DNA from 3 places in the Vreelandella sp. V005 genome. Region 3 is predicted to be linked to each of the others. Evidence: predicted binding sites of a transcription regulator. Region 3 holds the regulator's gene; each other region holds the start of a gene.
What was found. Region 3 encodes PhoB, which activates phosphate uptake and scavenging genes when phosphate is short. Its sites were predicted from a motif close to TGTCATANNNNTGTCANA; they were not measured.
Positions count from the first base shown of each region.

Region 1 (10,457 bases), on a different contig from region 3:
GGCGCATACTCGGACATGTAAATTGCCGACAACAAGCCGATAGGCACAGCGACCAGCATGGCTATGGCAGTGATCATGAAAGTACCGGCGAACAAAGGTACCGAACCAAATTCGGCACCGCTGCCATCACCGCGACCAGCAGATGCTAAAAAGCTGGCGCCTGGGTTCCATGTCGTGCCGGTAATGAACTCCCAGAAGCTGTGCATTTGGAAAAAGCGCAGCGCCTCGGAGATGATCGAGAACAAGATGCCGAACGTCGTTAAAATAGAGATTAACGCAGCCCCGGCTAACACTAGGCGGATGACCCGCTCAATGGCCTGGCGGGCATGAAAATCAGGTTTCACATGGTTCAGACTTACCATTAGACCGATGGCTGCTATTACTAAACTCCCCGCCAGCAGATAGAGCGTGGGGATGTCGGCACCCATTATAAGCAACACAAAAGCACCCAACGTGCTCACTAGCACGGCAGGCCCGGCGGTGGAGAGCACGGTAAACCAGGCGTATTGATCTGGCTGAGCAAACATAGCCGTGCCCGCACTGCGCAGGCGGGTGGCTTTTGTACGGCCAGCAAAAAACGCCAGCAGCCCCAGCAGTAGCAACGCACCGCAAAAAATCAGAAGAAGCTGGTTAGTCTGCATCGAATTTCTCTCGCATTACTTAATGAAATCGTATTGGCAGCTACTTTGGGGCACAAACATTACAGCAATGTGACAAGCGCCAATTTATCGCTGTCAAAAAACAAAAGGTCGGCAGCTTTCGCTGCCGACCTTTTGTTTCTAACTTAACGACTTACTTAAGAATGTCTGCTGACATGGTAGTGCGGTCCGCTACGGCTTGACGCCACTCTTCACGCTCGCCTTCCGGCAGCACGATCAAGCCGAGATCACGCAGGTAGCCATCTTCACCGATCATCATCTCGCCCATAAACATGTCGACATACTCATACATTGGCGGCACTTCTTCGGCGTGCTGGTTCTTGACGTAGAACCACAGTGAACGCGCGATAGGATAGTCACCCGAGCTAATGGCTTCGGCTTCCGGCGCTACGCCATCAATGCTGGCAGCGCTGATCGTGTCAGTGTTCTCTTCCAAGAAAGAGTAACCGAAGATACCAAACGCACCAGTGTCTTCTGACAGGCGCTGTACGATCAGATTGTCGTTTTCACCGGCATCAATATAAACACCATCCGAACGGATCTCGGTGTAGCCTTCTTCGCCGTAAATTTCCATTTCAGTCGAAGTGCTTTCCATCACGAGTTCTTCAAACGCGTCACGCGTACCAGAAGTAGTTGGCGGCCCATAGATGGAGATTTCACGGTCCGGCAGTGAGGAGTCGATGTCGCTCCAGTTGGTGTAGGGGTTATCAACCAACTCACCATCAACCGGTACCTGAGCAGCAACGGCCATGAAAATTTGCTCAAGCGTCAGGTCAACGTCGTCGTTGGAGCTTGACTGGCCCAATACGATGCCATCAGAACCAATTTTGGCTTCGGTAATGTCGGTAACGCCATTCTCGTCACAACGCTCGAATTCAGCGACTTTCATGCGGCGTGAAGCGTTGGTGATATCGGGCGTGCCTTCACCTACACCGTTACAGAACAGACGCAAACCACCGCCCGAACCAGTAGATTCGATGACAGGCGTCGGGTTGCCGGTAGTAGCACCGAATTCTTCAGTCACGTAGCTGGCAAACGGATAAACGGTACTGGAACCTACGATACGGATTTGATCACGGGCTTGAGCAACACCGGCAACGCTCATTACAGCAGCCGCGAGCACGGTGGTTTTTAGAATACGGTTCATGCGAAATACTCCTGTTCATGTAGGGATCTGGCCTTCGCAAGGCATACCTTGCACTGGTTCCATGACAACTTCATGACAGTGAGTAATAGATGGAAAAATTTCTGATACGGAAGGAAGTTCGCTTTCAATTACAGTAGCAAACCCAGTGCCGCCAAGGTACACAAGGCCAACGAAGCGCCTTGCAGTATGCGTCTATCCAAGCGATGGGCAATAGCGTCCGCCACGGCGTTACCTATCAGCACCGCGGGAAGGAAGGTAAGGGCAACCTGAAAATGCCATCGCTGAATCTGGTTAGCGAAGGCGAGCGTAATAATGGTCAATAGTGAGGTCAAAATGAAAAAGGCAGCCAGGTTTCCACGCACACGATCAGCAGGCAAGCCATGCATTAATATCACCATGGGAGGGCCACCGATGGCAGCAACGGTGCCAAAAATACCTGACAATACACCAGCGCCAAATAATGTGATTCTATTGACCGGCAGCTGAAATCGGCAGAGCGTTACCAGTACAGCAAACAGCACGATGATGGCGATTAGCTTTTCTAACAGAAACATCGGCGCGGCGAGCAGCAGCCAAATACCCAGCGCATTGCCAGGCAGTCGCCCTACTAACGCCATGCCAATTGAATCCAGTCGCACCTCGTGCCAATAGTGACGCACCATCATTAATGAAACGGTAAAGCCAAACAGCACTAAAATGACCGGCACCAATCGTGGCTCAAGCATCAGCAGCAACGGCGCCCCGATAACGGCCAAACCGAAACCGGTGGCGCGCTGGACAAAGGCACCCAGCAGCAGCACGGCTGCGCAGGCGAACCAAGTGCCCATCGGCATATTGACCCAGGCCAGCATGCTATCCATCACGGCTGTTCATTCTTATTACTCATTCCTGCGATTCACCTCTGTTACTCGCTTATAACGGGCGCCTTGGTTAATTTACGCACACCGATATTGCCCAGCAGCGCAGCGCCCAGCATGGTGAGTACCATTGGCCAAAGGTGTTCAACTTCAAATAGCCCTACCATCACGCCGGCGAGCGCGCCGCAGGTAAATTGGATGCCGCCTAACAGTGCCGTTGCCGTAGCACTGATATGGCCAAAATGATCCAACAATGAAGAGATGGCATTAGGTGTAATCAAACCAATCATGCCGGTAAACAGCATAATCAGCGGTACCACGATCACAAGCGAGGCCATATTCAGCGCAGTAACTACCACCAGCAATAACGCGGCAACGAGCTGCACAAGCAGGCCTAAGCGTAAGTTTTGTTGTGGCGTACGCTTTCGCAATAGATAAATATTGACGCGATTTGAAAGCGCAATCACCACGACGTTCACGCCAAAAACGAGCGGATAGGTGCTGGGTGAAAGCCCAAAGTAGTCGAGATAGAGAAACGGAGAAGCGGTGACAAAGGCAAAAAGCCCAGCAAACGACGCCGCTACCGCACAGATGTACCCCATTCCTTCCCGGTGCTTGAGCACACTCGCATAGTTGCGTATGACTTGGCGGGGTGACGCTGCCGGTAATGACATATCGCGGGTTTCGGGTAGCCGTGTACCCAATAACCAGAGCAGGAAACCCGCATACACAGCGAGAAAAACGAAGATCAGCCACCAGCCCGCAATATGCAGCAGCAGGCTGCCGACTGCAGGTGCCACCAACGGCGCTAGCATCATGATCATCGCCATAGTCGACATGACTTTGGCGGCCTCTCGGCCACTAAAGCAGTCACGCACAATAGCCGCCGAGTTCACCACACAGGCCCCGCCGCCCAGCGCCTGCACAAATCGCCACGCCAGTAGCGTCGGCAAACTCTCGGCGGTGGTTATGGCCAAACTCGCCAGCATAAATACCATTAGGCCGCCCAGCAGAACTGGCTTGCGTCCCATTCGGTCTGATAGCGGCCCAAAGCAAAGCTGCCCCAGGGCAAAACCGAATAAGAACACGCTGATGGATAGTTCAGTGCGGTGAATACTGGCGCCGATACTCTCGGCGATGATACCCATGGCAGGCAAATAGGCGTCGATGGCAAAGGGCGCCAGCGCCGTGTTGGCGGCCACCAACAGCGCTACCCGGCGAGGATTAAGATCCATGGGTCTCCTTAGGGCAATTGTGATCGCACTGGAATAGATAGGCCGCTAATCATAGCCGATTTTAACGCATTTGTCGGGGCTGAACGCATGGCAACGAGTCTGTCGCCGTTAGTTATCACTATGTCGCCGGGACGACGATAGGCGACTGGAAAGCACCCTCGTGGGCACCTGACCTAGTCCCAACGAGGCGCGATGCTCTCTTGGCGAGGCCATCAGCTTATTCACGAGAAATGCGTTCAGTGATGCGTGGCAGCGTCCTGAGACTCAAGCATGTCAACCAATGGCTGAAACTGCTCACGGTTATGCTCGTTCATGTGCATCAAAATACGGTGGGCTTCCAGGATTCGATCCCGCAGCCCCTCTTCATCGGCAGGCTCTTCGGGGAGTTCTTCTAACACATCGTTGAGCGTCGTCGCTTGCTGTAACGGGGCTTCCATTAACGTAAAAAAGCGCGCGAAACCCATGACGTTCAACATTTTTCGAACGTCGTCATTATCGACAATAATGGTCGGTGGCTGCTCTAAGCGACCTTTTACCGCCATCGCGACCTTCGCTAAAAACCCCAACGCCGTCGAATCCACATTAGTGGCTTCGCGTAGGTCAATAAGAACGGCACGCAAACCCGGCGTCTCGGCGAGACGTTGGGCTTGCGTATCCAGCGTAGCGCAGAGCGTTAAACGCACATCGCCACACAATTTTAGAACAAAAACACCAGAATCGAATGCCGCTTTAATGCGGCCTTCTTCATTCAGCATGACCAAATCCGCTCACCATCATGATTGTTAGATCATCGGGTAAAGCATCGCGCTCCTGGTTCGCATCGAATCCCGCATCGCCTTCTGCAAGGAGAGCGTTTGTTTCAGCTAGCCGGTCGCGCAACTGCTCAAGCGTGACACTCTCGCTTACTAATTGCTCAAGCTCCTTGAGCCGCGTGTCGAGCGTTTTACCCGGCAAGCATTCCAGTACGCCATCTGAACAAAGCCATAAACGAAAGTTATTCGGCAACGCACAGCTAAGCGAAGGATACTCCACATCGGGGAAAAGGCCTACTGGCATTCCTTCGCCTTCTAGGCGCCTTAGCTCTCCTTCTGTCGCCAAAAGCGGCATGGGAAGCTGGGCGCCGAGCGAATAGTGCAGAGTCTGCGCCTCATGGTCAATAACACCAACAAATAAGGTCGCATGTTTACCGATATCGGTACCCTGCAGTTCACGATTCATTGCCTTCAACCAATCCGGCGGCAACTGTTCCGGCTGCTGTCCATCCCACTCGCTCAACCAGCGATTACATAAATACTTAAGCAGCACCGTCACAAACGCTGACGATGCACCGTGTCCCGAGACATCCGCAAAGTAGAAGGCGCTATAACGCTCGTTATAACGTTGATAATCAAGGAAATCACCGGATAAGTAGAGGGAAGGCGCAAACACATAATCGTAAAACACCCCATTGATGACTTTGGGGCGAAGCGGCAATAAACGCCGCTGAATATGACCACCGCTCTGCTGATCCATCCGCAGAAGCGCTAAATGCGTTTCCAGACTTTCATTTAACTCTGCCAACCGTGCGTGATCACGCTCACGCTCCAGGGCCAAATCATTAAGCTCGATCGCTTTACGGATCATTCGCCGCAGTAGCTCGGCGTGTCGCAGCGGGTGGACGATATAATCCACTAACCCCACATCAATCGCTTTAATCAGATCAGCGTCCTGACGTGAATCACTCACCACCAGGGTTGGCAAACGGAGGGTTAATTGCGACCACTGTTGCCGCGGGACTGCTCGTGCGTGGGCAACAATAAGCGCCGTGCCCGCCGGTAAATGCGCGATGTCATCAGCGGCAAATACCCACATGCCATCGCAGGTAATCGCTTCTGCCAGCGCATCGCGTTCACGCCCCGGCTCGTCGATTACCGCGATCAACTGCTTAGAATGCTCCATCATAAGCCTCAATCGGCGCTATTTTCGCCACCAACGCCGTCATCACCAGCGTCGCTGTCTTCAAAGTCGCTATCATCAAAGTCGAAGGTATCGCTGGCAAAGGGATCATCGCCTAACTCTCCATCACGCACCTCGAACTGGCGGCTCTGTAAATAAGCATCACGAATAAAGCGGTAGCGATCACCGCGAATCAACTCTTCCTGATCGAGCAAGCCAGCACGTGTGTCAATCAGGTTGAGCGCTGTCAGGCTTATGCGAACGGTATCATCTTCTACGTAGGTAACCGGGTAGGCGGCGATGTCAGCAGGTAAGCCCGTGGTGTCACGCAGTGTACTGGGACCCAAAAAAGGCAGCACCAAATAGCGTGAATCCTCCCAGCCCCACACTGCTAGCGTTTGGCCAAAGTCTTCTTTATCAGCCATCACTTCCATGAGCGTTGCGTAGTCTAACAGCCCGCCAATACCCACGGTGGAGTTAATCAAAAAGCGTGACGTAGCGAGGCCTGCGTTGGCAGGCTTACCTTGAAGCACGCTATTCAGTGCAGTTCGCAATTCGCCTAAATTGGAGAAAAAGTTACCTACCCCCGTTTCCACCGGGTCGGGTGTAATCGTACGATAGCCTCTCGCCACCGGCTTGAGCGCGTAACGATCCAAGACGTCATTGAAGGCAAATACTTTGCGGTTAAAGCCTTCCCATGGGTCGTCCGGGTTGGTGTTCTCTGCTGTTTGAGTGCTGGCACAGCCACTGCTTGCTAATAACGTTACCAGCAACAGCGGCAACCCTTTTGAGCGCCACGAAAGCGTTGACTTGCCGTTACTTAACCACTGCCACATGACATTTTCCTTTTTTCTGATTCCGCAGCACGTTTACAGAGAACTACACCCGCCGGATAACGATACTGCCTGCGCTATAGCCAGCGCCAAACGAACAAATCACGCCGACATCTCCTTGGTTGAATTGCTCGCGATGAAGATGAAAAGCAATAATCGAGCCCGCTGAGCTGGTATTTGCATAGCGATCCAGAATGATGGGTGCCTCGGTTTCACTTGGGTCATAACCCAACACCTTGCGAGCAATCAAATCGTTCATGTGCCGGTTGGCTTGATGCAACCACATGCGTTTAAGGTCGCTTCCGCTTAACTCCAAAGACGCCAGATGGTCGCTAATCAATTTGGCCACCATGGGGCAAACTTCTTTAAATACTCGCCGCCCTTCCTGTACGAACAGCTTATCCAAGGCGAGCGGATCGCTGTCTGTCACGCGATTTAAAAAACCCGAATTATTACGAATCGCATTGGAAAACTTAGTGATCAGACGTGTACCGAGAATTTCATACTGCTCATCAGCCACGGCAACCGCGCTATTTTCTAGTACCACAGCGGTACAGGCATCGCCGAAAATGAAGTGGCTGTCACGGTCCCGAAAATTCAGATGTGCTGAGCAAATTTCTGGATTAACCACCAATGCACGCTTGACGCTGCCCGAGGCAATGGCATTGGCAGCTGTTTCTAGCGCAAATGTCGCCGAGCTGCAGGCCACATTCATATCGAACCCGTAGCCACCGGCACCCAGCATTTGCTGGACTTCCACCGCCACGGCAGGATAGGCGCGCTCCAAATTCGAACAGGCGACAATCACCAACTCAATGTCAGCGGCATCCACATGCGCGGTCGCCAGCGACTGACGCGCGGCTTCTGCCGCCATCTCACACTGCAGTGAAGGCTCGTCATTGCTCCGCTGTGGCAGTTTAGGCCGCATACGCTGTGGGTCAAGGATTCCTGACGCATCGAGTACATAGCGGCTTTTAATCCCAGAGGCTTTTTCAATAAACTCGCTGCTCGAGTAAGCCAACGGCTCGCGCTCGCCTTTCGCAATGGCCTCAGCGTGCTGCTCGTTCTCACCATCGACCCATGCATTAAATGCCGCCACCAGCGCTGCATTATCAATGGCGTGTTCCGGTGTATAGAGTCCTGTACCGGTAATCACCACTTGTGTCATGCCAATCTCCTCTAAGCGGCTTGCCATCGGCGCTGGCCTAGCATGGCTAGGGCATACTCTGTGGCAAACCTATAACGTAACTGTGTGCGTAAAATAGCGGTTTTTCCAGCACCTTTTTCAACCACTGGCTAAACGCTAGTCATCTCTTGCCAGCGCTTTTCAAGGCGTTTCACCGAGACGGGCATATGGGTACCCAATTGCTGTGCAAATAAAGACACTCTCAGCTCTTGCAGCCACCAGCCAAAGGTCACTAACTCTGGGTCTTCAACCCGCCCTCGCCGCTCGCTTTCACGGCGGGCATCAAAACGGGCTTCTAGCGCCTGGACGTCCTGCATCATCATTTGGTCACGACCGCGTTCCCGGGCGGCTTTTTCAAGCCGTATAAGCGCCGCCTCAGTATATCGTGGGTACTCATCCAGCCACTCACCGGCATCTTTTATAAAGCCTGGGTAGACCAACCGCTGCATCTGTGCACTAACGTCGCTGTAGACCAGAGCTAAAGCAAAATTAAGCTTGCCTTTGAGTACTTTAGTAACTGCCAGGTGCCCTTTTAAAGCTTCCTCTATACGTATCAGCAGTGCTTTCGCTTCGTCTATGAGTTGACCCTGAGTAGCGTTTAATCGCTGGCTAAACTCCCCTTCCGAGCGCGGCAGAGGGTGCTGAGCAATGACCTGAGCAAACACCGCGAGAAGTAGATCATAGATCAACGGTTGTTTACTGCCCACCTTGGCGAACAGTAGCGCGCAATTCTCAACCCCCGGCAATTGCTTTATCGCTTTCACCTGCTCGGGTAGTTTGGCGATCGCCAGCTTGGCGATACCTTCTTGGTGGGCAGCCTCCGCTTTGGCGGGATGATCAAACAGCACAACTTTGAACTCGCTGGCGTCGACCACTAGTGCCGGATACGCCTCTACACGAATACCCGCTTGGGTAGTAACACGAGAAGTAGGCAGCGGCGCTTGAGGCAACCCGGCAACGGCAGGCTCAGCATTGACCTCTTCTGCCAACGCCTGAGCGCCCGCGCTGGCGGCGGCTTCGAAGCGCTGCTCCAACGCGCGAAGATCGCGACCCTGGCCAAGAGTTTCACCGGCGTGATCCACCACGCGAATATTCATGATCAAATGCGATTCGAGCAAATCCAGCCGCCAATCATCGGGATGAACCCGCGTCGATGTGCGGCGGCGGATAAACTCCCCTAACGCCTCGGTTAATGGGCGCTGATCGGGTACCAGGGTTTGCAATGCCGCATCCACCCAATCAGGGATCGGCACGACTTGCCGACGGATGCTTTTCGGCAGCGACTTAAGCAACGCGATACATTTTTCACGCAACAGCCCCGGCACCAGCCACTCCAGCGCATGCACCGGTACTTGGGGGAGCATGGCGGCCGGCACGGTGAGGGTGACGCCATCGTCTTCGGCATCAGGGGCAAAGTGGTAGCTGACCGGGTAGGCGACGCCTGCCAGGGTTAAATGGTCCGGGTACTGTGCCTGGGTGACATCGCCCGTGTCGCGAGCTTTTAGCGAATCAAGATCGAAATGCAGTAATTGCGGATCTCGTTGCTCGGCCTGTTTGCGCCAGTGCTCAAATCCCTTGCCATTGACGATTTCGGTGGGGATGCGCTCATGATAAAAATCGAACAGCGTCTCTTCATCGACTAAAATGTCACGCCGCCGAGCGCGATCTTCCAATGCTTCAACTTCATCGATCAGGGCGCGATTATGGTCAAAGAAGGTACCTTTGGTGTGAAACTCACCCTCTACCAGCGCGCGGCGAATAAACAGCTCACGGGACTCCTGCGGGGCGATTGGGCCGTAATGCACCCGGCGGCGCGCCACGATCGGCAGGCCAAATAGTGTTACCTGCTCAAATGCCACCACCTGTGCGCGCTTCATTTCCCAATGCGGCTCGCTGTAGCTGCGCTTCACCAGATGTTGTGCCTGGGGTTCAATCCACTGGGGATCGATTTTAGCCACGGTGCGGGCAAACAGCCTGGAGGTCTCCACCATCTCGAACGCCATGATCCATTTTGGCGATTTCTTGGCCAACCCAGAACCTGGGTGGATCATAAACTTACGATTACGGGCGCCGAGATACTCACGGTTCTCCACCAGCGTACCTAAATTGGAAAGTAGCCCTGAAAGCAACGCTTGGTGCACTTTACCGGAGGTCTTACGACGTACCTGCTTCGCCTGCTCTTCACTCTCTTCTTCATCACGTGCAGCCGGCGCGGGCACTTCGATTTCCATATCGCGTAACAGCTGACGCAGCTGACGAAAGGTATCGTGCCACTCCCGCATGCGCAGATAATTAATGTAGTGTTCTCGACACCAGCGGCGCAGTTGATTGCCCGACAGAGACTCGCGAGCGTTCTCAATGCCGTGCCAGAGGTTCAACAACGCAACGAAGTCTGAATCCGGATCGTGCCAGCGCTGATGGGCTTGATCGGCGGCTTGCCGTTTGTCAGCAGGCCGGTCACGTGGGTCTTGAATGGCCAGCGCCGAGACCACGATCAGCACATCACGCAGACTGCCGAATTCGGCACCCGCCAACACCATGCGCGCCAAACGGGGGTCTATCGGCAGCCGCGCCAATTTGCGGCCAAGCGGCGAGAGATGCTGCC
Region 1 is NZ_JBQXYA010000008.1:112,044-122,500, reverse strand. Features, by position in the region: gene pstC (phosphate ABC transporter permease subunit PstC) at 1-641, opposite strand, end outside; gene ACUN8H_RS16310 (PstS family phosphate ABC transporter substrate-binding protein) at 793-1,806, opposite strand; gene ACUN8H_RS16305 (sulfite exporter TauE/SafE family protein) at 1,935-2,666, opposite strand; gene ACUN8H_RS16300 (multidrug effflux MFS transporter) at 2,711-3,898, opposite strand; gene ACUN8H_RS16295 (STAS domain-containing protein) at 4,135-4,653, opposite strand; gene ACUN8H_RS16290 (PP2C family protein-serine/threonine phosphatase) at 4,643-5,836, opposite strand; gene ACUN8H_RS16285 (MlaA family lipoprotein) at 5,845-6,669, opposite strand; gene ACUN8H_RS16280 (beta-ketoacyl-ACP synthase III) at 6,713-7,834, opposite strand; gene hrpA (ATP-dependent RNA helicase HrpA) at 7,963-10,457, opposite strand, start outside.
Region 1: ACUN8H_RS16310 (PstS family phosphate ABC transporter substrate-binding protein) is a predicted target of PhoB. The motif match lies at 1,867-1,884, and genes of this name have one in related genera.

Region 2 (10,457 bases), on a different contig from region 3:
ATAGGGATTGTCGAAGTCAAACGAGGCCAAGGCACCATGATTCGCCGCGAACCAGGCACGCCGCTCGTCGACCCAATGGCATTCGGAATGATTCTGGCGCGGGGCATGACAAGGGACGTATTGGAATTCCGTCTTATGTTTGAACCAGCGTATACCCTTCAAGCCATGCATACCGCCACAGCAGAGGATCACCAACGCATTCAGCAGAGTATCGACGCTATGGAAGAAGCTATCCGCGAGGGTGCTCAAACCTCCAAGCACGATATCGCCTTCCATCGCGCCATTCTGCACAGCACCCATAACCCCATGACCATCCGCGTCGGGGAGACCTTACTGCAACTGATCGAAGCCGCGCTGGAAACCTCCATGCGCTCGCTACCGGAAACCGCCTTGAAAGACCACAAAGCGATCTATGCTGCCTTTAAAGCAGGCGACACCGCCGGTATTCATACAGCGATAGCCGTTAGCAGCGAAAGCTGGGAAACCAACCTTACCTATGAAGGCGACAGCGAACTGAGTGCAGCACCACGTTAGCCGACTTGGCAATCTCTTAGGTTGACTGATGATGTGGGCTCACCCCTCACGAAACGCCTCCACCACCCGCTCAGCCAATACCTCGCTGGCATCACCACTGCCAGCCCGTTTAACCAGCGCAACTTGGTAATCACCGAGTGGGGGCAGTGAATCATTGTGGAGCCGCTTGAGCGGCGGCCGAATCAGGCTTCTTGGGAAAGGTGAAATAGCCAGGTCTGCCAACATGGCGGCTTCCTGACCGGCACAGTGGTCGCAGGAGTAGGCAATTCGGTAATTCACCCCGGCGCTATCCAGCGCATGGAGTGCAATTCTTCGCCATGCACACCCCTGTTGCGCCAGTGTCACCGGCAGCGGCGTGCGCTGTACGGCAACCCCATCCTCACGGCCCACCCATACTAGCGGCTCGCTATGCACGATTTCGCCACGCGCCGCCTGCCCAGGTTCACCAGCCATTACCAAGGCTAAATCGAGCTCCCCCTCATCTAGCCTAGCGAGCAGCTCGACACTACGACCAACGATGACATCGACCTGCACCGCTGGATGGGAGCGGGCGAATTGTGCCAGCACAGAGGGCAGTACACGCCAGACAACGTCGTCAGTAATGCCCAGCCCTACACGCCCTTCCAAGGTGGGCGCCAGGAATTGTGTCACCGCCTCGGCATTGAGCTTCAGCAACCGTCGGCCATAGCCGAGCAGCATTTCCCCCTCTGCCGTCAGTCGCACATGGCGCGCTTCGCGTATAAACAGGGTTTGGCCCAACGTCTCTTCCAGGCGTTTAATCTGCATACTTAACGCGGAGGGGGTGCGAAAAAGCTGCTGGGCAGCGCGAGTGAAGCTGCCACTTTCCGCAATCGTTACAAAGCTACGCAGCACTTCACTATCCAGTAGTGGTAAGACCGCCCGACTATCCACCACATTCGTTAGCTGATTCATCACGCCACCTTTCATAAAAACTTAAGGCATAGTGTAGTTCTTTTCGTTTGATTGATCCAAAGCTGTGCACCAAGCTATTCATCAGAGGTCGCGATCCTCCTTCTTAGTAACGACAGATAGCACCTAACCAGCAGGCGCGCAGGCGCCGTGGCTGGGCAGCAGGTGCACGATGGAGGTGTGTAATGAATCACGACAACCCGAACCGCCAGGCGAAGTATGCTTGGCGCCAAGCCCGCCGACTGACTCCGCCGCCTGAACCGCCACGGCTGGAGTTTTATATGCCAGCGATGCCACCGTTGACCTTGATCCACAAGCTTGAAATGCGCTGGTGGCGCTATCGGCGCCGACAGCTTTTTCGCCGCCATGTAGTGCCTCTATTGGCCTACGATGACCACGTCCTGCAAGATATTGGTCATTGCCGTGAAGATATTCACTGGGCCAATCAGCTGCCACTGAGTATCGATGCTGTGCAAGCGTTAGAAGAAAGGGCCAACATTGGCGATAAAACTTAACTTATATATATTTATCAACCCTACTTTCCTTGCTAGCTTTAAACCGTTGCATGGAGTTGCGACGGTTTTATTTTTAACGGCATGGAGCAAATCATGGTTATTAAAAACGCTAACGAGCTTTTTGTTCGTCTACTGTCTGAAACAAATAGCGCAGAAAAGCAAATGACTCGCGCGCTGCCCAAGATGGCGCGCGCGGCGGATGACCCCAAACTGGTCGATGCTTTTAAACACCACCTTGATGAAACCCAAGGGCAGGTAGAACGGTTAGAGCAAGTCGCTGATAGCGTGCCGGACATCCGCATCAAACGGCTGAAGTGTTACGCCATGGAGAGCTTGATAGAAGAAGCGCAAGAGCTGATTGAAGCGACCGAAAAAGGCGCTGTGCGTGATGCTGGACTGATTGGTGCTGCACAAAAAGTGGAGCACTATGAAATCGCCACCTATGGCACGCTGTGTTCTCTGGCCGAGCAATTAGGTTATACCGAAGCTAAAAACATCCTGGCCGAAACGCTGAAAGAAGAGAAATCCACGGATGACAAGCTGAATACGTTGGCTAAAGAGAATGTTAACAAGAAAGCTGGTTAAGCTTTTATAAGGTGGGCTTAATTAACCAAGCCCACCCTTTCCCGTTCGTTTTAGCAATTGGCATTATTAGCTAATTGCCATGACTACCACTTTTTTCCATTAGCAGCTTAATAGCTTTTATACCCCCACCGGTCCGCCGTCACGCTTCTGAATCACCACAGTCGCTGCCCGGGGGCGCACTTGGCCGCTGGCGGCAACCGTGGCGTCTTGCACTAGCGCACTCCCGTCGGCAGGCCAATTGCCCGGATGCTGAATGTTGATAAACAGCGCGGTTTTATCCGGCGTAGCAAAAATACCGGTCACTTCACAGCCGTTCGGCCCTACCGCAAAGCGTTTGAGCTGTTGCTGGTTGCTACTGTTAATGACGGGTCCGGTGCCTTGAATATCGTCGAGGCCGTTAGGAACGACCGCAAGCAACTGGTCGTTGGTGTACTCGGTGACACCTTCATAGCCATTATCAGTCTGGATCCAGAGAATACCCTGCCCATCGCCGCGCTCGTCGAACCATAGTCCATCAGGGCTCGCAAATTGGTTCATTTCCGTCAGGCCGGAGTGATTATCCGTATCATCGGTTGCCGCACCAAACACGAACACTTCCCAGGTAAAGGCGTTCGGCAGACGGCTCTCACGCCAGCGGATGATGTGTCCCGCCTCATTATTGGCACGCGGATTAGCAGCGTTGGTCGGCGCCAGATCGTAACCGACGCCATTCTGCTCAAGGCGCTCTCCATCGTTGGTGTACGTTGGAGAAGCATCCTCAGCGGTACGCTGAGTGTTATTGGTCAGGGTTAGGTAGACATCACCCGAAGCAGGATCGACCGACGCCCATTCAGGGCGATCCATTGGCGTGGCACCCAGCAAATCCGCCGCGTCACAGGTGTTGATGATAATGCCCGCGTGGTCATCGCTGGCAAGCCCCAGTGCCGCTGCCAGTGTGCGACCATCACTTGTTTGAGCATCAGGCGTCAGAGGCAGCCATTCCCCGCTGCCATCGGCATGAAAACGGGCGACGAACAGCGTGCCGTTGTCCAGGTATTTGTTGCCAATGGCAAGGCGGTCATAGGCCTCGCCGGGTCGATTGGCATCGGCGGGGTCCCAAGCGGCGTCAGAGACGTACTTATACACATACTCGTTACGGGCATCATGCCCAGAGTAGTAGACCACCGGCTGACCGGCTTCCAGTTTGCCTAACCAGCACCCTTCATGGCGGAAACGCCCAAGCGCTGTCCGCTTGACTGTCCGCGCATCACGATAGGGGTCGACCTCTACCTGATAACCGAAAGTGCGTGCCTCGTTGCGATAATCATCCTCTGCCCGCTCGCCACGTGGTGTGATATCAAAGCGAGCGAACTCACTCTTCTCCTCGGAGGTATCGCCTGCGGATGTATCCCAACCGTAGCGGCTTTTGTCCGTAGGAATGCCGATACGGGCATCATCCTGAAAGCGCTCGCCACGATTGACAAAGATATCGGGCCAGTTCTCTTCACAGGCAATATAGGTACCCCAAGGCGTTACCCCATTACCACAGTTATTATTCGTACCACGGGTTTGCATGCCTGTCGGTGAGAACTGCGTCTTGACGTAGTCACTGCCCGCCACGGGCCCGGAAAGATCCATCACCGTCGCACTGGTGAAGCGGCGGTTATAGCGTGACCCCGGCACATGCGACCATTGACCGTTGGCGTCTTTTTCAACTTCGACAAGCGTGACACCGTGAGCGTTGATCTCGGTGCGCGACTCATCTGCTGGTCGCTTGCCCGCTTCAGCATTGGTGGGCCCGCCCTGAGGTGCCCATAGTGCAGCTTGATCGATATATTCGTTATTGAGGGCCAGTATAAATCGACGTGAAGCGTTGTCAGCATCCAAGGCAAAACCGGCCATGCCATCATGATGCATGCCGATACTTTCTGCCTGTTGCTCAGGCGTCATGGTCTGGTCGGCCTGCCACGAATCGCCGCTGTTCAATGGTGTGCCCCAAGGCACCAATACTTGGGCAATATAGCCTTCCGGTACCACAATCGCGTCGGTAAGCGAACCGTGCACCGCTTCAAAAGCAAGTGTCAGGGGTGTTTTCTGCGCGCCACTTGAAGCCAGCGCTTGGGCAGCGCCACCAAAGCTGAGCATTGAAGCAGCAGCGACCCCCAAACCACCGCGCATCACATCCCGGCGAGAAACATGACGTGCCAGCACTTCAGCAAAGGGTTGATTGCTGCTGTTATTAAATAGGCGATGATCTTCGATCTCTTTACTCATGGTGGTCTCCCCCTGATCGTTTGTAAGCCAACGATTAAACGTTAGGAGACACTAAAGGAGCTAAATGACAGAACGATGACGGAGTGTCTGCATTTAGATGAAGGTGCCCTACCGACATGACTAAGCCGTGATATAAATCCATACTGATTCACATTAGCGCAATGCATGGATGACCGGGTGCAAACCTAGTAGCAAGGGAGTAAGGATGAGACTGATCAGCCTCATGTGGGTGGTGCTGGCGGGGTTGAGCTTTAGTATCGGGGTGCTGGGGGGTTTTCTGCCTCTGCTGCCAACGACCGTGTTTATGCTCATCGCGGTTTACTGTGCATCAAAAGGCTCACCGCGATTCGAGGCCTGGATTCGCTCCCGCGAGTATGTCGGCCCCTTACTGATCACCTGGGAGCAAGAGCGCGCCATCCCCCGGCGTGCCAAGCTCGCAGCCGTGAGTATGCTGGCATTGAGCACGCTGATCGTCATCTGGTCACTCGGTCCCGGCTTACTGCGCTGGATGGTAGTTGCCTTACTGGTAATGATTGCGCTGTGGCTCGCCACCCGGCCAGAGCCCTCGTCTTCGCCTTAAGCTAAATCGGCACCTGATGGGTCGAAACCACCTCCCGCAGTCCCATAAACGAGCGAATCTGACGTACGCCGGGCAGGTAGAGCAGTTGCTCTGCGTGTAGCCTGTTGAAGCTCTGACTATCCCGCGTGCGCACCAGCATAAAGTAATCAAACTCCCCTGTTACCACGTGGCACTCCATGCAGCCGGATACCTTCTGGGCCGCTTCTTCGAAGGCGGCGAAGGATTCCGGTGTCGAGCGATCGAGCACCACGCCAATCAATACCACCATGCCTGCTTGGAGCTGTTCCGGGTCTAAATGCGCCACGATCCGGCTGATCACCCCGTCCCGCTTGAGCCTTTCCACTCGGCGCAGGCAAGCCGCGGGGCTCAGGTTAACGCGCTCGGCCAAGGCCACATTGGAAAGCGTGGCGTCATTCTGAAGCAGCTTAAGGATACGCTTATCAATACGATCCAACTCAGGCCCTGGCGGGTGGGCATCCGCGCGTGGATGCGTGACCTTAGCACACACAATTATTTACCTTTTCTATGATTTAACGGTATTAAAAAACGATTTGTAAAACTTATACCATTTTTAGTTGCTTATATAGCAATAATTTTGCAATACAAAAAACTCAATCACCGCTTATTATGGAAAGCTACTCAATATAACAATTTGCGAGCACGCCAACGCTTCACGTCCACCCTCGCCAGGCGCTTTTCATATCGCCACTCTCGCTGTGAAGTAGGAGATTTTTATATGAATCTTAATCGTTTCCCCCGTTATCCGCTTACCTTTGGGCCTTCTCCGATTACACCCCTCAAGCGGCTAAGCGAACATCTTGGCGGTGAAGTTGAGCTCTACGCCAAGCGTGAAGACTGCAACAGCGGCCTCGCCTTTGGTGGTAACAAAACCCGTAAGCTGGAGTATTTGATTCCTGAGGCGCTGGAGCAAGGTTGCGACACACTGGTATCGATTGGCGGCATTCAGTCCAACCAGACTCGGCAGGTCGCTGCTGTCGCCGCTCACTTGGGTATGCAGTGTGTGCTGGTACAGGAAAACTGGGTTAACTACTCCGATGCGGTGTATGACCGCGTGGGTAATATCGAAATGTCGCGCATCATGGGCGCCGATGTGCGCCTGGATGAAGCGGGGTTCGATATCGGCATCCGCCCCAGCTGGGAACAGGCGATGGAGGATGTTCGCCAACGGGGCGGTAAACCCTTCCCCATTCCCGCGGGCTGTTCCGAACACCCTTACGGCGGCTTAGGCTTTGTGGGCTTTGCCGAAGAAGTGCGCCAGCAGGAGAAAGAACTGGGCTTCAAATTTGACTATATCGTGGTGTGCTCGGTCACCGGCAGCACCCAGGCCGGGATGGTGGTGGGCTTTGCTGCCGATGGCCGCGCCCAGCGAGTGATTGGCATTGATGCTTCTGCCAAACCCGAACAGACCCGCGAGCAGATACTGCGTATCGCCCGCCATACGGCTGAGCTGGTAGAGCTGGAGGGTAGCATCGCCGATGACGACGTGATTTTGGATACCCGCTACGGAGGCCCCGAGTACGGCCTGCCCAACGAAGGCACGCTGGACGCCATTCGTCTGTGTGCCCGCCTGGAGGGTGTACTTACCGATCCCGTTTACGAAGGTAAATCCATGCACGGCATGATCGACAGGGTGCGCAACGGTGAATTCCCAGCAGGTTCAAAAGTGCTCTACGCCCACCTGGGCGGCGTACCGGCACTCAATGCCTACAGCTTTCTGTTTCGCAATGGCTAGCGAATAGCCACCCCAATCTAACTTGATCAAATGCCCGTCTGGCCGGTAGCTTAAAAGGCGCTTCCAGGCGGTGCCCCCACATCCTTGCTTAAATAACTGTACAAATGAATAACAGAAATTAGACTCGGCGTATAAGGTTCCTGCTAATGAGGTTCGCCATGTCTGTTATTCTTCCTGCCTACCTCACGCTTACCGACGTTAAGCAACTCTCTGCGCCGCTTCCTGACGTCGAGCTACATGGACTCGATATGGGTTGGTATATCGTGCGCTTACATCGTCATGACTCAATCGGCCTGCTAATTGACGCCAACGGCGAAGCACAGCGTTTTAGCGGTACCCAGTGGGTTAGCCGTGCGCTGGCCCCGTTAGGTTTTACCCACGGCACCGTCACCTGGGCCGATACCACCGATGAAATGATCGGCAATAGCACACCGCCGGTCTCCGCCAAGCAGCGTATGCAGTATGGCACTCGGGTTGCCTTTGTTACCCAGCACTAAGATGCTGCCATTCTCGCCGCGGTCAAATGGCTTTCAACTAAGTCTGCCGATAAGATCCAAGGTGAGCCATCACGAGCTTTCAAGTGATTGTGTTAAAAATGCGTTTTTATAAGGATGGACTCTATGCGCGATGAGGAAAAATATACCAATACTGAGGAGCAACTGCTGTATCTGCAAAAGTTGTTAGACGAAGAAGATACCGCTGCCCTCAACGAGCTATTTCAAGAGCTCGATATATTAGCGATTGCGCGCACGCTTGAGTCGTTCCCCGCTAAAACTCGTGATTTACTTTGGGACTACATCCCAGACGCTGTGCTGGGTGAAGTGCTCGCCGAAGTCGATGAGGATATTCGCGCTGACTATATTGAGGATCTTTCTGCCAGCGATGTTGAGCAAATCGTCAGAGGCTTGGATGCCCAGGAAGTCGCCGAAGTTCTCGATGTTGCCGACGAAGAGATAAAAACCACCGTCTATGCCAGCCTGGATCAGGAGATACGCGCCCAGGTTGAGAATCTTCATGCCTATGAAGATGACGTAGTGGGTCGATACATGGACCCCGAGACGGTCAATGTAAAACAAGGCGTGTCATTAGAGGCCGTACAACGCTATATCCGGATTCATCACCTGCTCGACGATGAGTCGCAGCAAATCATGATTACGGACAAGGAGAAACGTTTACTCGGCACCCTGAGCCTGATTGATTTAATCAAACAACCACAAGAGGCCGTGGTTGATGAGTATATGGATGATTTTTTCACCCTAAACGATCAAATGAAAGTGAGCGATGCCGCTGCGTTATTGCGCTCAAAAGAGCTCCACTTTGTGCCGGTGTGCGATAGCGATGGGTTATTGGTCGGTCAGCTAAACGCTGCCGACGTATTCGAAATCACCCAAGATGATGCTGACATGACGTTGAAACATATGTCCGGCGTTAGCGACGAAGAGGAAGTGTTTACCCCCATTGCGCGCAGCGCAAAAAGTCGCGGCATTTGGCTAGGTATTAATCTGCTGACTGCCTTTTTGGCGGCCTTTGTGATCGGTCAGTTTGAAGCCGTACTGGATCAAATCGTAGCGCTCGCCATTCTCATGCCCGTGGTCGCCAGCATGGGCGGGATTGCAGGTAGCCAAACCTTAACGGTGGTCATACGCGGCTTGGCACTCGGCCAGCTTGCCGGTAACAATAAACGCTGGCTGTATAATAAAGAGCTATGGGTGGGGATGAGTAACGGTTTTGTATGGGCGCTGGTGGTCGGCGGTATTTCCTACCTATGGTTTAGCGACCCGCTGATTACGCTCGTCATCACCCTGGCGATTTTTATCAATATGAGTCTCGCCAATCTTTCTGGTGTCCTCATTCCTTTGGTATTGAAACGCTTACAAATTGACCCCGCCCTCTCGGGCGCAGTCATCCTCACCACAGTAACGGATGTAGTGGGCTTTCTATCGTTTTTGGGCCTCGCGACGCTGATTATTTTGTGACCACAGGCGCTCATTGACAGTAGTGGGAACCACACTCACTTCGCCCGCTAACATTTATCTAATGCTATGCTAATCAGCCCCGTAAAAGTGGGGCTTTTTTGTGCATCACTTTTACTGAAAGACTATAGAGGCTCCCATGCTCCCCGATTACTCCATCATCGCCTGGCTCTTGATTATCTTTTCGGTGTACCTCACCGGGGTATCCAAAGGCGGCTTTGCGGGTGGGTTCGGCACGCTTTCAGTGCCATTAATGGCGCTGGCGATTAGCCCAACCCAGGCAGCAGGTCTGTTGCTGCCGCTGCTGTTGGTGATGGACGTGTTTGCGGTCAAGGCGTGGTGGGGCAAGCAATCGAATGCGGAAGTGTGGCGCTTTGTGCCGGGCTTGTTCATTGGTGTGGCGGTGGGAACATTACTGTTTGGCAGCTTGAGTGAGCAAGGCGTGCGCTTGGCATTGGGAATTCTATCCGTCGTGTTTGCTGCTTATATGCTGCTAAAACCTGTCGCTAAAAAACCGATTTCCAGCCGTTGGGCACTGCCAGCGGCAAGCGTATGCGGTTTCACCAGTTTCATTGCCCATGCAGGCGCGCCGCCAATGAATATGTACTTGATGCCGCGCAAGCTCACCAAAGAGACCTTTATTGCCACCTGTACGATCACTTACGCGGTAGTGAACACCATCAAACTGGGTCCTTATGTGTGGCTTGGCGAGGTCAATATGACCAGCGCCTGGGCCTCACTACTGCTCGTGCCCGTGGCCTGGATCGGCGTACGTAACGGCCTCTGGCTACAGAGCAGGGTCAATGAGAAGCTGTTTTACCGCTTAGTCATTCTGGCCATGTTCGCCGTCGGGATTAACTTGGTATGGCAGGCGCTTTAACCTGGAGCTACTAACCTAGGAAATCTCACTTAGAGATTATCGACCTAAAAAGTCAGCGCTGCTTACAGCGCCACCAACATCAACCCCGCCAGCATCACCAGAGTGCCGAGGGTTTTAGCGCTGGAGGCGGGTTCTTTCAGCCACAACACACCTATTAAAACCCCCACCGGGATGGAAAGCTGACGCAGCGCCACTACGTAGCTCACCTCATCGGTGATTGCCATGGCGACCAATACCAAGCCGTAGGTGCAGGTCATCATCAGCCCGGTGGTGACTAGCATCGGCAAGCCTTGCTGGCGAAGCGCGGGTAGCCGTCGCCGCTCGGCAGGCAGCAGTGCCAGCAGCGGTACCGCCCAGGTCAGCGTCATCACTGCTTGTAGTACCATAAAGACGGTTCCGGCGGTGAGCCCACTGTGTCCCGCGCTTTGCATTAGCCCTAAGGCCTGCTTATCGA
Region 2 is NZ_JBQXYA010000003.1:225,244-235,700, forward strand. Features, by position in the region: gene ACUN8H_RS09665 (FadR/GntR family transcriptional regulator) at 1-534, shown strand, start outside; gene ACUN8H_RS09670 (LysR family transcriptional regulator) at 574-1,467, opposite strand; gene ACUN8H_RS09675 (hypothetical protein) at 1,650-1,979, shown strand; gene ACUN8H_RS09680 (YciE/YciF ferroxidase family protein) at 2,073-2,564, shown strand; gene ACUN8H_RS09685 (PhoX family protein) at 2,682-4,817, opposite strand; gene ACUN8H_RS09690 (YbaN family protein) at 5,023-5,397, shown strand; gene ACUN8H_RS09695 (Lrp/AsnC family transcriptional regulator) at 5,399-5,905, opposite strand; gene ACUN8H_RS09700 (1-aminocyclopropane-1-carboxylate deaminase) at 6,134-7,150, shown strand; gene ACUN8H_RS09705 (DUF6482 family protein) at 7,309-7,647, shown strand; gene mgtE (magnesium transporter) at 7,771-9,126, shown strand; gene ACUN8H_RS09715 (sulfite exporter TauE/SafE family protein) at 9,263-10,003, shown strand; gene ACUN8H_RS09720 (drug/metabolite transporter) at 10,066-10,457, opposite strand, start outside.
Region 2: ACUN8H_RS09685 (PhoX family protein) is a predicted target of PhoB. The motif match lies at 4,881-4,898, and genes of this name have one in related genera.

Region 3 (10,457 bases):
AGTTGGCCCCGGCTATTGCGGCGGGTAACGGTGTCGTGCTGAAGCCTTCCGAGCTGACGCCGTTCTCATCGGTGGTGATTGCCAAGCTGCTTGAATGCTCTGGAAACGTCGGTCAGGGGCTGCCTAAAGGGCTGATCAATATCGTCAACGGGTTGGGAAAAACGACCGGCGCCGCGCTGACCGATCATCCCGCCATCAGCAAGCTGGTATTCGTCGGTTCTCCCCAGAGTGGCCGGATGATTGCCGAGGCGGGTGCCCGCAGGCTGGTACCCAGCGTGTTAGAACTGGGGGGTAAGTCGGCCAATATCGTGTTTGCCGATGCCAAGCTGGATGAAGCCGTCGCGGGTGCTCAGGCGGCTATTTTTGCTGCCGCTGGCCAGAGCTGTGTGGCGGGCTCACGGCTGTTGATTGAGCGCTCGGTGTTTGAGCAAGTCACTACTCGCTTGGCGCGGGCAGCGGAGCAGATTGTGGTGGGGTTACCTAGCGATGAAGCGACGCGCATGGGGCCACTACAGAATCGCCGCCAATTGGAGCAGGTCACCCGCATGATTGAGGCCGCCGAAGCGGCAGGCGCGAGAGTGTTAACGGGCGGCAAACGCCCTGAAGGCTTACCTGACGAAGCCCAGGGGTATTTTATCGCCCCTACCGTGCTTATCGATGTCACGCCAGACATGGAAATTGCCCAGCAGGAAGTGTTTGGACCCGTGCTGATTGCTATGGCCTTTAATGATGAAGCCGAGGCTATTCAGCTTGCCAACGAAACCCGCTTTGGTTTGGCCGGCGCCGTTTGGAGCCAGGATGTAGCGCGTGCGCATCGTGTGGCTGGGCAATTGCGTGCAGGCACGGTGTGGATCAATAGCTATAAAGCCATCAGCGTAATGTCGCCGTTTGGGGGCTTTGGCGACAGTGGTTTTGGCCGCTCTAGCGGGTTGGATGGCCTGCGTGAATACACGGTGCCGCAAAGCGTCTGGGTGGAAACGGCACCGGAAGCCAGCGTCGCCTTTGGCTACGGCAGCGGCGTGGGTTGATCGCTTGCGGAGACCGGGTCGCGAAAAGCCTGCATCCAGCGTTGTAAATGGCGTAACAATAGAATGCTGGCCTTGGGCTGTTGGCGGCCCACGCGCGTGACCATGTGGGCCTGGGAGCGCTGAAAAAGGGGATTATCTACCGGGCGCGCTACGAGCGTGCCAGCTTCCAAATCGTGCGCGACGGCAAAGGCGGGCAGTAGGGTAATGCCCATGCCGCTGCGCACATATTGCGCCAAAATTACCATCGAGTTGGTGTTCATCGCCAGGCGCGGGACGATGCGTGATTGCTGAAACGCCTGGTCGACCATTTGCCGAACGCCGTGGCTGGTGTCCCACATGGCCATGGGCTGGCCGCTAAGCTGGGTTAGCGTGAGCGGTGACGTTTGGTTGGTTAACGGGTGGTTGGGCGGCAGAATAGCCATCAGTGGCTGAGGGCTGGAGGCCCAGAAGCGCAGCTGTGGATGGGTACGCTCATGAAACATTAAACCAATATGGCTGTGATCGCCGACAATGGCGTCAATGATGCCCGAGGTACCTGCGATGTGGATGTCGAGTTGGATGCCCGCATAAAGCCGGGTAAATTCATGTAGTGGGGAGGCTACTAGGTCGCTGACAAAGCCTTCACCGACCGTCAGTGATATCTTGCCCGTTTCCAGGCGTTGGTAAGCTTCGAGAGAGGCAATAAAACCTTCATCAAGCGCGCCGCGACGTTCGCAGTATTCAAGCAACATTTCACCCACCGGGGTAGGTGAAATGCCGTCACGCTGACGCTCCATGAGGGTCGCCCCCAGGGCTTCTTCTAGCAATGAAATCTGTCGGCTAACGGCCGAAGGAGCGATATCCAAGCGCGCCGCAGCGCGGCGCACTGAACCAGATTCCAGCGTAACGCGGAAGTAAACCAAGCGTTGATGAGGTATGTCCATCGGTAGCTGTTATACCTCTGACGTGGGCTAGCTTACCCCCGCTACCCTTGGCCAATCGTGAAAGGCTACAAATACTTGAGCAGTTTCTGCAGCTTATTCATATCGGCGGAGTCGCCTACTAAACGCACGTTACCGCTCATCATGCCATCAAGGAAGGCTTGCTGAGTTGGCTTTTTGAGCACTTGTAAGGCGGTGGCTTGGTCTCGGAAACGCAGTTCAAGATCTAAATCGACGGGCAGCCCTTTACCAGTGCTGATGCCTTTTGGCGTCATCCGGTAGTGGCGGGCAATGCTTAGATCTTCCGTCGCAATCCCCCAGTCCAGACCGCGCATGCGTTCTAATTGTTCACGAAAGCGCGGCTTGCGGCGCAGGGCGCGTTTGAGCATGACGCCCAGCAGCCACAGCGTCAGCTTGAGCTTCATTAGGAAACGGCTTCCTTAAGGGCTTTGCCTGGCTTGAAGGCAACATTTTTGCTGGCGGGAATTTGCAATGGCGCACCAGTTTGCGGATTTTTACCAGTACGCGCTGCGCGCTCACGCACGGTGAAGGTGCCAAAACCAATCAAAGCGACATCTTCGCCCTTGGCAACGCTATTGGTGATCTCATCCAAAATAACGTTCAGTACTTGGCCTGCTTTATCTTTAGACAGGTCGGCGCTTTCAGCGATAGCAGCAGCGAGTTCAGGTTTGCGCATAAGGAATCTCCCATTATTAATGTGTCATACGTAAAACAAATACAGGTTGTTAGATGCGTTGCTAAGCATAGGTTAGCTTCTCTAGCCTAGCCTTGAACGCTACGAAAATCAGCCTAGCAGCGTAGGTGCTGCTCTGGAAAGCTCCACTTTCCTTCTCACGCAGCCGCCTGTCAACGCAAAACCAATCAAACGTCCGTCTTTATTTTCGGCCAAGGCACTGATATCGCCGCCTTCACCTTCAATTCGCCATCGTGCTGGCGTCTCTTTTGGCGGGTAGGCAACCACCGGTAGTAGCGGTGTTTTAACCACCACTGGCCAAGTGCCGAAGCTGACCGTTGTGGGGGTGCCCGAAAGTGTCGCCGCCAGGGCTTTGGCACTTGCTTGCAGCGGCTGTACGTACATGGCATTCACGCCATCGACGCATGCCACATCGCCCAATGCGAAGATGTTCTGGTGGGAGGTGCGTAGTTGGCGGTCAACCTTTATGCCACTAGGTGAAACGCTTAAGCCAGCGGCTTTGGCAAGCGCCGTACGCGGCGCTAGGCCGGTGGCCATGAGCACGAAATCAGCACTGATCGTCTCGCCGTTATCCAAACGTAAGACGATACTTTCCCCGTGGCTGCGTGCTATTGAATCAATGGCGCGGCCAAGGTGTAGTCCGATGCCTGCTTCGTTAAAGGCATCGCCCAGGGCGTTCCCCAGTGGCGCGGGAAGCAGGCGGGGAAGCAGTGTCGTTTCCGGCGCGATGATGCTGACGTGATGACCGCCGGCGTGCAGATCATTAGCAAATTCGCAGCCGACCAGCCCGGCGCCAATGATCGCCACCCGCGCGGGGCCTTGGCCTAACGCAGTATGGAAGCGCCGGTAGTCATCAAGGTCATTAATAGTGAAGCAGCGTGGGGCGACACTGGAATCAATACTGAACGGCATTCTGGGCGCCGCACCGGTGGCTAATACCAGGTTGTCGTAGCGAAGCTTTTCAGCGTGGGGTGCTTGTTCAGTGTCGAGCAACAGCATTTGGTTATCCACATCCATTGCCACCACAGGGGTGTGGATAACGATGCGCGCGTTCAACTCGTCGCCAAGTTCGGCAGCGCTTCGCTGTGCTAGCTGGTGGGGCGTTAGCTTTTTAGCGAAGCCGGTGGAAAGCAGAGGCTTGCTATAGTCATCACCACTGTCAGCACTAACCAGTGTCATTGAGCGTTGATCGCCTTGTCGGCGCAGGGCGCGCGCTAGCCCTATGCCTGCCATTCCGGTGCCAATAATTATCAGCTCGGCGTGAGAGGTTGACATTTTCTGCGTCGTTGAAGGTACCTGGGAGGGTGATGCGGGCATGCGGTTACCAAGGGGGTCGCTGAAACAAAAGCCTATCAGGACCCCATGTTACACTAGCCGCCCCGATTATTGTTCTGGAGAACTCGGTGACATCGCCTGCTTTCCCGCAACCCACGCTGTTTCCCTATTGGCGTCCCATTGAAGCAGTGCGGTCTGCCATGGGGATGCCCTGGTGGAGATGGGTTGCTTCGACAGATTCTTTAACCGCCCGTTTAATCGCTGCCGGGGGGGATAGGCCGTTTCGCGTACGCTTACTTTATCAGGGCGTTGGCTGGCCGCGACAGGATGAGGCCCAGGCGCTGGGCATTGGGCTCAAGCGTTATGCCTGGCTGCGGGAAGTAGCGCTATGTATTGATGAAATACCCTGGGTGGTGGCGCGCTCTGTGGCCCCTCTTACACAATTAAAGGGCCAACGAATGGAGCATTTGGGAGAGCGTTCGCTAGGGAGCTGGTTATTTCGTCAGCCAGGTTTAATTCGTGGGCCGCTAGAGGCTACCACGCATCCCCCCGCCTTTGCTCGTGCCAACGGTGTCGTGCCTAACAGCACCTGGGGCAGGCGCTCCGTTTTTCAACTGGGCACTCAGCAAGGCGGGTTAACGTTATTGGTGCAAGAGTATTTTTTGCAGGCGATGGCAGATGACCTTGATCTGCCTTCGCGCTAGGCTAGCGCCTGCATCTTATTTTTCGTGAGGTAAGCATGGATCGTTCACTGTTGCGACCAAAAGGGTTGGTTCGCGTGGCAGATTTTCTACAGCTAATGCGTTTGAATCGACCTATTGGTACGTGGCTGTTGATGTGGCCGACGCTTTGGGCGCTTTGGTTTGCGGCGGAAGGCGTGCCAGGCCGAAATACCCTGCTGATTTTTATAGCGGGTGTTTACGTTATGCGGGCTGCTGGCTGTGTGGTGAATGATTATGCGGATCGTCATTTTGATGGCCATGTAAAACGCACCAAGCATCGTCCGCTGGCGACGGGGCGTATCAGTGAAACCGAGGCCCAACTGCTATTTATTGCGCTGGTGGCCACTGCCTTTATTCTGGTACTGCTGACCAATTGGTTTACGGTGCTGCTGTCGCTGGGTGGCGTATTACTGGCGGTTATTTACCCGTTTATGAAGCGCTATACCCATTTTCCTCAAGTGGTACTCGGCGCGGCGTTTTCATGGGCCATTCCAATGGCGTTTGGCGCCGTGCTGAACCACGTGCCGCTAGAAGCATGGCTGCTTTTCTTTGCCAATGTGCTGTGGACGGTCGCGTACGACACGCAGTACGCCATGGTGGATCGTGACGATGATGTGAAAATTGGTATTAAATCAACCGCCGTGCTGTTTGGTAGTGCAGATCGCTTAATGATTGGCTTGCTGCAGGCGGCGACGCTGATGCTGTTGGCATGGGTTGGTTGGCGAGCCGGTTTAGGTGGGTTCTTCTGGCTGGGGCTTGTTGCCATGGCAGCGACTTTTTTGCACCAGCAGCATTTGATTCGCCACCGTGAGCGGGATGCCTGCTTCCAGGCGTTCCTCAACAACCACTGGTCGGGTCTGCTTGTTTTTGCCGGTATTGCGCTAAGTTGGTGGCCTGCGGTGGGCTAATAACGGCGATTGTCATGTAACTGTCATCAAGTCATGGTGTTATCGTCACTGACATGTCATTGAAGAATTGATCTTTAGACTGGCTTTCTTTGAACTGGCTTTTTGAACACCGTGAGGCTCTGGTATGACCGCCAAGACCGTTCTGATTGTCGATGATGAATCGTCGATTCGCGAGATGATCGCGGTAGCGCTGGAAATGGCTGACTACCGCGTGCTCGAAGCAGATAACGCCCAGGATGCTCATGCCATGGTCGTTGACCATCAACCGGATTTACTGCTGCTCGATTGGATGATGCCCGGCACCAGCGGTATTGAGCTGGCTAGGCGTTTGAAACGCGAAGAAGCCACGGCTGAGATCCCCATTATTATGCTGACCGCTAAAGGCGAGGAAGATAATAAAATTCAAGGGCTTGAAGCAGGCGCCGATGATTATATCACCAAACCTTTTTCTCCTCGTGAATTGGTGGCACGGCTAAAAGCAGTGCTCCGCCGCGCTACTCCTCGTGGCGTTGAAGATCCGATTGAGATTAACGGTCTCTTGCTAGACCCGGTCAGCCACCGAGTTAGTGCTCACGGCAAAGCGTTGGAAATGGGCCCCACCGAGTATCGTTTGTTGCAGTTTTTCATGACCCATCAAGAGCGTGCCTACACACGCAGCCAACTGCTTGACCAAGTGTGGGGTGGCAATGTGTATGTAGAAGAGCGTACGGTTGATGTGCATATTCGTCGCTTACGCAAAGCGTTGGGTGATGTGCATCAAAACCTGATTCAAACGGTTCGGGGCACCGGTTACCGTTTCTCTGCCCGGGTGTAAATGTGCGCCTGTGGAGCCGTGAACTGTGGCGGCTAGCGTGGCTAGCGACGCTGGGGACTTGTCTAGGTTGGCTATTGGGTTCGGCAGGGCTGGGGCTTTCGGTAGGCCTTGCAATATGCCTGTTTTATCACCTGCGACAACTGCGCGAGCTGTACCTGTGGTTAACCCTACACCCTCACGACGAGCCACCTGCTGCACGCGGTATGTGGGGCGAGCTCTTTGATCGCTTGTATCGCTATCAAAAAAGTCAGCGCATTACGCAAAGCCGACTGCGTGCTACTTTAGCACGTATTCAAGAGTCGTCCGAAGCGATGCGTGACAGTGTGGTGATGCTTGACCGGCATGGTGACTTGGAGTGGTGGAATAGTGCTGCAACCGCCATGCTGGGGCTCCAAACCGCCCATGATAGAGGGCAGCATATTACCAACCTGCTGCGTGATCCCAGTTTCATCCGCTACTTCAATGCACGTAACTATAGCGAACCGTTAACGCTCACTTCGCCTATTGATGAGCGGCGTATACTTCAATATCAAATTACGCTCTATGGCGATGATGAACGTCTCGTCATGGCACGCGACATTACCCGCTTGCATCGCCTCGAGCAGATGCGCCGTGACTTTGTTGCCAACGTCTCCCATGAACTGAGAACGCCGCTAACCGTCCTCTCCGGCTATTTGGAAACCTATAGCGACATCGCTGACCAGTTGCCCCCACGCCTTGGTAAAAGCCTTCACCAAATGCAGGAGCAAACGCAGCGAATGCAAAACCTGGTCAACGACCTCTTGCTGCTGTCTCGTTTGGAAATTGATCAGGGCGGCAAAGATCACCATCCGCTAGCGCTGGGGCCGTTGCTACACAGCATTTGTAATGATGCCCTGGCGCTGTCGCATCAGCGCCATACCATTACTGTGAAACTTGAAAGCGATGCACGCTTATTGGGCAGCGAGGAGGAAATTCGTAGCGCCATTTCTAACTTGGCCTTTAATGCTGTTCGTTATACCCCAGCAGGGAGCTACATTACGTTGCGCTGGAAAAGTAATGCTGGTGGCGGTTCAATCGATGTGGAAGATAATGGCGATGGGATCGATCCTGTTCATATTCCTCGGCTGACCGAACGTTTTTACCGTGTTGATAAAGGTCGCAGTACCGCGACCGGCGGCACGGGGTTAGGCTTAGCCATCGTAAAGCACGTATTGCTGCGCCACGACGCACAATTACAGATCGAATCCCACCCTGGCAAAGGCGCGCTATTTCGCTGTACATTTCCCGCTTCGCGGCTTGTTTAATCTTGGCAAGTGATGTCAGCGCACAACACCTGTAGAAGTGTGTCATATTGGCAGTAAGATTGGTAAAAGTTTGCTCATGTGCCATTTTTGCACACCTGATGGCGTGTAAAAAGGACTCTAGCGAGTTGGCTATTGAGCGCCTTTTGTTTTTTAAATTGTTGTTTATTATGTGTTTTATTTTCAATGTCATTTTTTTGGCACATCCGCTGCAACGTTAAGAGTAAGAAAGACGACCGCAGGAAATGCTGGTTTTTAACTAGGCCCTTCTTTCTTAAATAAGCGGTATCAAACAGCGATCGGAGGTGGAATATGATGTCCAAGGATTTTCTCAAGAAAGCTGGCATTTTAGGTGTTTCTTTTGGCCTGATGGCAAGCCCATTGGCGTTTGCCCAAACAGATGAAAATTCTGCTATTGATGAAAACCAAGGAATCACAGCTGATGAACAGCCGATGGATCCCCAAGGTTCTGATAGCACTGGTGGCAACGACACCAAAGACATGACTAATGATCTAACCCATGACGAAGGCGACAATGCTAGCGACATGGAGCCTAATTCTAGCGATCACTCAGATGATGCTGAGTATAGTGATGATGAGCTTGTCAAAGAAAACAGTGGTAGTTAAAAGCTAATTAATTTTTGATATCAAAGAATGCCTCTTCAACGGATGAAGAGGTGATCTACAGGATGTTATAAAGGCTAGGATGCTTTTTAGATTCAAGGATGAATCACTAGGAAATCAATACGTCAGTCAGGGTTAATTCCAAGGTTGGAGTCCCGCACAAGGAGTGGAAGCTGACGTTCGTCATTACCTATCGCCTATTCTGATATCGGGCCCCGCCATGGCGGGGCCTAATTTTTTGCTGTGTGTTTTTTACAAATTTAGGCCTGCCCGCTTCTGATTATCTTTTCCTCATACCTACCTACTTGGCCTTCGCATCTATGCTTGGGAGCAGCTTTTTGGTTAATGCATTTTAACCAAGTAAAACGCTTGCCCTAGCAATTACAAGAAGAACCACCCGTCACTATGCCCAGAAGGTAAAGCAATCGTAAGTGTGTCATAACGATACATACATTTTTTGCGCATGAGTCATTTGTGCACATTATTTTTGCGCTAAATATTGTTTTGCACATTAATTTTGTGCGCAATTAATAGAAAATAAATCGTTGATTTTAAATGTTTTTTCTTAATAAGAAGAAAGTTGGCACCTAATATGCTTTGACAGGGCAGTGAAGTCGCCGCAGTGAGAAGCAAGCCAACTTAACCTTCTTACTTCACTTCAGCGGTATTAACTAGTCATTAGGAGTAATTATTATGTTTAACGTTGTCGCTAAAAAAGCAGCTGTTTTAGGCCTTGCCTTCGGTTTGTTATCCAGCCCACTAGCATTTGCCCATATCTCTATTGAAGCCAATCAAGATTTAGCCGTCGATAGAGAGCCGATTCAAGCCCAATCACAGCGCTCCTCTGATCAAGCTGATTTTAGCCCCTCTGACCTGATGTACGATGAAGGTGATCGTCCTGATATTATCAAGTCAGAATCAAACCGTACTGAGGTCCAAGTGGAATATACGGCGAAAGATCTAACGCACGATGAAGGTGATGGAAACATTTGGTAACAAAAGTTTGCAATTCCGTAGAAATACATTACGATTGGGGTGTGTGTTAAACACGCAGTGTGTATCACACCGATAAGGATGCAGATCGATTCAAGGAACGAATCAAACGGCAATCAATACGTTGGTCAGGGTTAAAAATCCAAGGTTGGAGTCCCACAAAAGGAAAGGAAGCTAACGTTAGTCATTGCCTCTCTCTTGTATCCTTGGGCCCTGCTAATGCAGGGTCTAGTTTTTTGTGTATCAGCGGTTTTTAGCTTTTCTCAAGTTCGCGTTGCCTCCTGTTTGGGAGGAGTGTGCCTACCTATATCCCGCTCATTCTCTACTCCCTACTATTCATGACGTTAAACATCAGCGTTATAGGAATAAACGACACATGTGTAATTATTGCACAAGTATTTTTGACAAAATAAAGCAGCGCTAATTTGTTTTGCGCGCAAATCTATTTCATAGGCAACTGTTTTTATTGGCATGTTGCGTTTATGAAATTTTTTGGCATGCTGCGTGCATTTATAAACCTACTGGCCGTTTTATTGATGAATAAGCGGTATATAGAAATGCTGAGGAGAACGTTATGTTATTGAAAGAAATGGGTAAAAAAGCCGCTATTGTTGCTACTGCTTTTAGTTTGATCGCAAGCCCGCTGGCAATGGCGAACTCATCAATTGAGTTAAACCAAGATCGCTCTGCTGGTCAGGATGTGATCGATAAACCTGAGTCACACAAAACGTCTAATAATGAAGCCAACATTTCGGCTAATGATTTGACGCGTGATGAAGGTGATAGCTTGGATTTCTCACCCACTAGCAGCGGTTCTGATGAAGTTGAGAGCAAAGAACGTGGCGCTACCATCGATCCAGAAGAGTTGACGCGTGATGAAGGCGATAGCACTGATTGGTAAGTAATCTATTAACGGTTACTGCTAGCGTAAGAATTTTTGAAAAACCCCGCTTAAGCGGGGTTTTTTAGGTCAGGGAGCGTGACTATCGTTATTAGTGGTGGTGATGCTGATCTGCGGCATTACTACCCTCCTGAGCGCTTTGTACCCAGACTTCAATAGTCACCTCTTCTTGTTCAGCAAAGGAGAGCGTGAGGGGAAACCGGTCGCCTTCTACTAATGGCTCGGTTAATCCGACCAACATTAGGTGGAAGCCGCCACCGGGACGCATGATGGT
Region 3 is NZ_JBQXYA010000006.1:158,037-168,493, forward strand. Features, by position in the region: gene ACUN8H_RS14370 (aldehyde dehydrogenase family protein) at 1-1,028, shown strand, start outside; gene ACUN8H_RS14375 (LysR family transcriptional regulator) at 1,007-1,951, opposite strand; gene ACUN8H_RS14380 (hypothetical protein) at 2,017-2,373, opposite strand; gene ACUN8H_RS14385 (HU family DNA-binding protein) at 2,373-2,645, opposite strand; gene ACUN8H_RS14390 (NAD(P)/FAD-dependent oxidoreductase) at 2,754-3,938, opposite strand; gene ACUN8H_RS14395 (chorismate--pyruvate lyase family protein) at 4,067-4,642, shown strand; gene ubiA (4-hydroxybenzoate octaprenyltransferase) at 4,678-5,568, shown strand; gene phoB (phosphate regulon transcriptional regulator PhoB) at 5,693-6,382, shown strand; gene phoR (phosphate regulon sensor histidine kinase PhoR) at 6,385-7,668, shown strand; gene ACUN8H_RS14415 (hypothetical protein) at 7,978-8,292, shown strand; gene ACUN8H_RS14420 (hypothetical protein) at 8,983-9,285, shown strand; gene ACUN8H_RS14425 (hypothetical protein) at 9,857-10,183, shown strand; gene ACUN8H_RS14430 (copper chaperone PCu(A)C) at 10,275-10,457, opposite strand, start outside.